Regions from separate parts of the Achromobacter pulmonis genome, predicted to be linked through region 1. Evidence: predicted binding sites of a transcription regulator. Region 1 holds the regulator's gene; the other holds the start of a gene.
The links. The regulator NrdR, encoded in region 1, represses ribonucleotide reductase genes. The targets are predictions, from matches to a motif close to CACNANATNTNGTG.
Positions count from the first base shown of each region.

Region 2: a site for NrdR is predicted at 2,097-2,110, ahead of K2W61_RS23770 (ribonucleoside triphosphate reductase). Genes of this name have one in related genera too.

Region 1 covers NZ_JAIFOT010000001.1:1,081,274-1,084,680, forward strand. Annotated here, with positions in the region: gene K2W61_RS04975 (cysteine hydrolase family protein) at 1-288, shown strand, start outside; gene K2W61_RS04980 (GlxA family transcriptional regulator) at 301-1,260, shown strand; gene nrdR (transcriptional regulator NrdR) at 1,327-1,806, opposite strand; gene glyA (serine hydroxymethyltransferase) at 2,019-3,269, opposite strand.
Region 2 covers NZ_JAIFOT010000001.1:5,160,240-5,163,646, reverse strand. Annotated here, with positions in the region: gene nrdD (anaerobic ribonucleoside-triphosphate reductase) at 1-25, opposite strand, end outside; gene K2W61_RS23770 (ribonucleoside triphosphate reductase) at 90-2,090, opposite strand; gene K2W61_RS23765 (Bug family tripartite tricarboxylate transporter substrate binding protein) at 2,252-3,244, opposite strand; gene K2W61_RS23760 (M20 family metallopeptidase) at 3,258-3,407, opposite strand, start outside.

The DNA of each region.
Region 1 (3,407 bases):
GATGCCGACGGCGCCACCTTGCAGGACTGGCTGCGCACGCACGGTGTCGAGGGCGTCATCGTCAGCGGCATCCGCACCGAACAATGCTGCGAGACCACCACCCGCCACGCCAGCGACGACGGCTTCAAGGTGGTGTTCCCGACCGACGCCACGCTGACCTTCGCGATGCAGAGCCCGTCCGGCAAGCACTACACCCCGGCCGAGATCCGCGATGCCACCGAACTGGTGCTGCAGGGCCGTTTTGCCCGCATTGCCCGCGCCGCCGACGTCTTCGCCGACGCGCACTGAGGACGAGCCGCCATGATTCCCGTGCACTTCATCCTGCCCCGGGGAATCGTGCTGCTCGACGTGGCCGGACCGGCCGAGGCGTTCCGGGTCGCCAACAAGCTGTGTCCCGGCGCCTTTGAGCAGCATTTCTGCGGCCCCTCGACCGAAATCGAAAGCGGCATTCCCGGCCTGCACCTGGCGCGGATCCAGCCCTTGCCCGAGCAGTTGCCGCCCGAGGCCCTGGTGATCATCTCGGGCGTGGTCGGCAAACCCACCCGGCTGGACGAACCCGAGGCCCGCCGGATCATCGACTGGCTGGCGCGGCGCCACCCGGTCGACGGCTTCACCTTGATGACCGTCTGCGCCGGCGCGCTGTTCGCCGCCGCGGCCGGCCTGACGCGCCAGCGCGAGTGCACCACGCACCACAGCTGCCTGGCGCAGCTCGCCGACATGGATCCGAGCGCCCGATTGCACGACAACCGCATCTTCGTCGAGGATGGCAACCTGGTCAGCAGCGCCGGCATCACCGCCGGCATCGATCTGGCGTTGCACATGGTGTCGCGTCACTGCGGCCCGCGGGTGGCCAGCGAAGTGGCGCGCGACATGGTGGTGTACCAGCGGCGCGCCGGCAGCGACTCGGCCTTGTCCCCCTGGCTGGAGCACCGCAACCATATGCATCCCGGCGTGCACCGGGTGCAGGACGCGGTCGTGCGCAACCCGGCGGCGCCCTGGTCGGCGCAGTCGCTGGCCGAACAAGCCCACACCAGCCCGCGCCACCTGACGCGCCTGTTCCATGAACATGCCGGCTGCACGCCGATGGATTACCTGTATCAGATACGCGTGGCGCTGGCGCGCGACATGCTGCGCGAAACCCGCTTGAATCTGGAAGCCGTGGCGGAAAAATCGGGCTTCGGCTCGGCCCAGCACCTGCGCCGCGTGTGGCGCAGATTTCAGCCGCAGACGCCCAGCATGGCGCGCGCGCCGGCGCCGTAGCCGCCTAGTGCCAGCAGCCGGCCGGCCGGGGCGGCGCGCGCCGCGCCGCTGAAGCGGACGGGCGGCTCACTCCTTGCGCAGCTTGCCCGGCAGCACCGGCCCCTGCATTTCGCGGATCGCCTCGACGAATTCGCCGATGTCCTCGAAGCTCTTGTAGACCGAGGCGAAACGTACGTAGGCCACTTTGTCGAGTTTGCGCAACTCGTTCATGACCAGTTCGCCGATATGGCCGGAAGCCACTTCGCGCAGGCCGCTGGCCAGCAGTTGTTCCTCGATGCGGGCCACGGCGGCGTCCACGTCCTCGGTGCTGACCGGACGCTTGCGCAGCGCCAGGCTCAGGCTGGCGCGCAGCTTGGCGGGATCGTAGTCGCTGCGGCTGCCGTTGCGCTTGACCACGGACGGCAATGCCAGCTCCACCCGTTCATACGTGGTGAAGCGCTTGTCACAGGACTGGCAGCGGCGCCGACGACGAATGGCGTCGCCCTCTTCCGAGACACGGCTGTCAACGACCTGCGTTTCGGAGTTGCCGCAAAATGGACACCGCATGTGTGATCCCTGAAAACACGGAAAGCAATAATTCGCCCATATTGTAACGATGCGACGGCTTGCCCGTGTCGATCATGACAAATTCGTCCCTAATATTTTTGCCCTGGAGGCCGCCGACACGCAAGCGCCATTGGCCCTAAAACAAAAGGACGGCCCCTTGCGGAGCCGTCCCCTCTAGGCGCGGGCGGCGCGGAGCCACCGCCGTGGCGGCATTACTTGCGGCCGTACACCGGCAGGCGCGAGGTCAGTTCGTTGACCTTGGCGCGCACGGCGGCGATATTGGCCTCGTCGCGCGGGTTGTCCAGCACGTCGGCGATCAGGTTGGCGGTCAGCTCGGCCTCGGCTTCGGTGAAGCCGCGGGTGGTCATGGCCGGCGTGCCCAGGCGGATGCCGCTGGTCACGAAGGGCTTTTCCGGATCGTTCGGGATGGCGTTCTTGTTGACCGTGATGTGGGCCTGGCCCAGCACCGCTTCGGCTTCCTTGCCGGTGATGCCCTTGGAACGCAGGTCCACCAGCATGACGTGGCTTTCGGTGCGGCCCGAGACGATGCGCAGGCCACGCTTGACCAGCGTGTCGGCCAGCACCTTGGCGTTCTTGACCACTTGCTGCGCGTAGGTCTTGAATTCGGGTTCCAGCGCTTCCTTGAAAGCCACCGCCTTGCCGGCGATGACATGCATCAGCGGGCCGCCCTGGATGCCGGGGAAGATGGCCGAATTGACGACCTTTTCGAATTCCGCCTTCATCATGATGACGCCGCCGCGCGGGCCGCGCAGCGACTTGTGCGTGGTCGAGGTGACGAAATCGGCGTGCGGCACCGGGTTCGGGTAGGCGCCACCGGCCACCAGGCCGGCATAGTGGGCGATGTCGACCATGAACAGCGCGCCGTTGTCATGGGCGATACGGGCCATGCGCTCGAAGTCGATGTGCAGGGCATAGGCCGAGGCGCCGGCGACGATCAGCTTGGGCTTGTGTTCCTTGGCCAGTTGCTCGACCTGGGCGTAGTTCAGGACTTCGTTTTCGTCCAGGCCGTACGAGATGAAGTTGTACAGTTTGCCCGAGGCGTTGACCGACGCGCCGTGGGTCAGGTGGCCGCCTTCGGCCAGGCTCATGCCCAGCACGGTGTCGCCCGGCTTCAGGACGGCCATGTACACGCCCTGGTTGGCCTGCGAGCCCGAGTTGGGCTGCACGTTGGCGGCTTCGGCGCCGAAGATCTGCTTCAGGCGATCGATGGCCAGTTGCTCGACCACGTCGACGTATTCGCAACCGCCGTAGTAACGCTTGCCCGGGTAGCCCTCGGCGTACTTGTTCGTGAGCTGCGTGCCCTGGGCTTCCATGACGGCCGGGCTGGCGTAGTTCTCCGAAGCGATCAGCTCGATGTGCTGCTCCTGGCGAACGTCTTCCTTCTGGATGGCGGCCCAGACTTCCGGGTCAGCCTTGGAGAGGGTGAGGTTGCGGTCAAACATGACGGGGGGTTCCTGAGGCGGTAAGAGAGGAGGAAACTGCGCCCGGGCGGGTAAACCCGGATAATGACGGATAGTTTACCGCGTCACGCCACTTTGCCTGTCGTCAAAATGCCCCGAATGGAGGCAAAATTCCCCTCA
Region 2 (3,407 bases), 4.1 Mb from region 1:
CTTCGGGGGAGATCACGGTTTGCATAATGGCTCCTGGGGAAAGGCCGGGCGCAGATCGCCCGGGGAAAAAAACGCGGTGGGCGGCGAGATCAGGCCGGCGCGCAGCACGAGGCCTGCTTGGCCAGCAGTTCGGCGTCGCACTTGGGGCAGAACTCGTGGTGTCCGGCCAGATAGCCGTGGTTCGGGCAGATCGAGAACGTCGGCGTGACGGTGATGTACGGCAGCCGGAAATTCGACAGCGCGCGCCGCACCAGCGCCTTGCAGGCGCTGGCCGACGAAACGGCTTCGTTCATGTACAGGTGCAGCACGGTGCCCCCGGTGTACTTGCCCTGCAGCGCTTCCTGCAGCGTCAGGGCCTCGAACGGATCGTCGGTGTGGCCCACCGGCAACTGGCTGGAATTGGTGTAGTAGGGCTGGGCCTCGGTGCCCGCCTGCAGGATGCCGGGGTAGCGCTTGCGGTCCTCGCGGGCGAAGCGGTAGGTGGTGCCTTCGGCCGGCGTGGCCTCCAGGTTGTAGAGGTGGCCGGTCTGTTCCTGGAACTCGGTCATGCGCGCCCGCACCCGGTCCAGCAGGCGCACCGCCAGCGCGTGGCCGGCGGGCGTGGTGACGTCGTCGGCATCCTCGCTGAAATTGCGGATCATCTCGTTGATGCCGTTCACGCCCAGCGTGCTGAAGTGGTTGCGCAGCGTGCCCAGGTAACGCCGGGTGTAGGGGTACAGGCCCTGGTCGATATAGCGCTGCACCACCTTGCGCTTGGTTTCGAGTACGTCGCGACCCAGCGCCAGCAGATGGTCCAGGCGCGCCATCAGGGCGGCCTCGTCGCCGCGGCAGGTATGGCCCAGCCGCGCGCAGTTGACCGTCACCACGCCCACCGAGCCGGTCTGCTCGGCCGAGCCGAACAGGCCATTGCCGCGCTTGAGCAGCTCGCGCAGGTCCAGCTGCAGGCGGCAGCACATGGAGCGCACCATGTGCGGCTCCAGGTCGGAATTGAGGAAGTTCTGGAAGTACGGCAGGCCATAGCGCGCGGTCATTTCGAACAGGCGCTCGGTGTTGGGGTGGTCCCAGTCGAAATCGGGCGTGATGTTGTAGGTCGGAATCGGGAAGGTGAACACGCGCCCCTTGGCGTCGCCGGCCATCATCACCTCGATGTAGGCGCGGTTGATCATGTCCATCTCGGTCTGCAGCTCGCCATAGGCGAATGGCATTTCCTCGCCGCCGAGGTAAGGAATCTGTTCGCGCAGGTCGGCCGGGCAGGTCCAGTCGAAGGTCAGGTTGGTGAACGGCGTCTGCGTGCCCCAGCGGCTGGGCACGTTGAGGTTGTAGATCAGTTCCTGCATGCACTGCTTGACCTCGGTGTAGGTCATCGCGTCGCGGCGGATGAAGGGCGCCATGTAGGTGTCGAACGAGCTGAAGGCCTGCGCGCCGGCCCATTCGTTCTGCAGCGTGCCCAGGAAATTGACGATCTGGCCGATGGCCGCCGACATGTGGCGCGGCGGCGTGGCCTCGATCTTGCCGGGGATGCCGTTGAAGCCTTCGGTCAGCAGTTGGCGCAGCGACCAGCCGGCGCAATAGCCGCTGAGCATGTCCAGGTCGTGGATGTGGATGTCGCCGTCGCGGTGGGCCTGGCCGGCCTCGGGCGTGAAGACGTTGGACAGCCAGTAGTTGGCGGTGACCTTGCCGGCCACGTTCAGGATCAGGCCGCCCAGGCTGTAGCCCTGGTTGGCGTTGGCGTTGACGCGCCAGTCGCGCTGTTCCAGGTATTCCTCCATGGCGCTTTCGACGTCCACCAGGGTGTGGCGCAGCGCGCGCAGGCGGGCGTGCTGTTCGCGGTAGACGATGTAGGCGCGCGCGGTGCGCCAGTAGCCGGCCTTGACCAGCGTTTCCTCGACCTGGTTCTGGATGGTCTCCACCCCGGGGCAGACGTTGCCGTCGGCGGCCAGCGCCTCGATCACCGCGCCGGTCAGGGCGTGGGCGAGGTCGGCGTCCAGTTCTCCGGTGCCGCGGCCGGCGGCGGCGATGGCCGCCGCGATCTTGGCGCGGTCGAATGCGACGACCCGGCCGTCGCGCTTGAGGATGTGTTGGAGTTGCATCGCTGACACCATATGTTGTGGAGTGGAAAAACTCTACCACCACCTATGGTGCTCGGGGTCGGGCGGCCCAAGCGTATGTCAGCCCGGCTTGATGCCGGTCAAACGGCCCGGAAGGGGCCGGCGCGGACGCAAATCCGCCGGCCCGTCTTGCACAGCGCGCCTCAGTCCAGCTTGATGTCGGCGCGCCGGCCGACTTCGCCGAAGGTCTTCAGTTCCTGTTCCATGCGCGCGGTGAAGGCCGGGCCGTCCAGGTAGACCGGTTCCAGCGCCAGGTCGCTCACGGCGCGCCGCACCTGCGGGTCGGCCATGATGTCCGCGACCGCGCGGTTCAGCGTGTCCAGCACCGGTTGCGGTGTGCGCGCCGGGGCCACCAGGCCGTACCAGCCCACCATCGAGACGCCGGGCAGGCCGCTTTCGATGAAGGTCGGCACGTCCGGCAGTTGCGGCACGCGGTGTTCGCCGGTGACGGCCAGCGCCCGCACCTTGCCGGCCCGGGCCTGCGGCGCGGCCGACGACACCGTGTCGACGCCCAGCGCGATTTCGCCGCCGATCAGCGCCGTGACCAACTGTGCGCTGCCTTTGTACGGCACCGGCGTCATCCTGGCGCCGGCCGCCGAGGCGAACATCTCGCCGACCAGGTGCGGCGCCGATCCTGGGCCAAAGGTGCCGTACATCAGGCCGCCGCCGGCGCTTTTGTCGTGGGCCAGCGCGGCGGCCTGTTGCACGGTCTCGACCGGCAGGCCGTTCTGCGCCAGCAGCACCACCGGCGCCAGCGCCACGATGGCAATCTGCGCGAAGCTGGTGCGCGGATCATAGGGCAGGCGCGACTTGAGCGCCGGCAGCACGGTGTAGGTGGTGCTGCCCGACAGCAGCAGGGTATAGCCATCGGGCTGGGCGCGCGCCACGGCTTCGGCGCCGATCACGGTCGAGGCGCCGGGACGGTTCTCGACGATCACGGCCTGGCCCAGCTTGCCGGACAGCTTGTTGGCGAGCAGACGGGCGACGGCGTCGGTGGCGCCGCCGGGCGTGAACGGCACCACCAGCTTGATGGCTTGTTCGGGGTAGGCGGCATGGGCGGCGGGCGCGCCCAGGGTGGCTTGCAGGGCAAGGGCCGAGAGGCTGGCCAGCGCGGCGGCGCGGAGTCGGGCGATCATGGTGGGGGTCCGGTCAGGGTTGGGCAGGGGTGACGGTGTCCTGGGCGCGCTGGCGCGTGGCGGCGCCTTGCTCGCCCAGATCCCAGAACAGGCCCGCCATGATGGCCAGGCCTTCGCGCGCCACGCTGCCCAGCAAGTGTTCGTTGGGGGCATGTTGCGCACA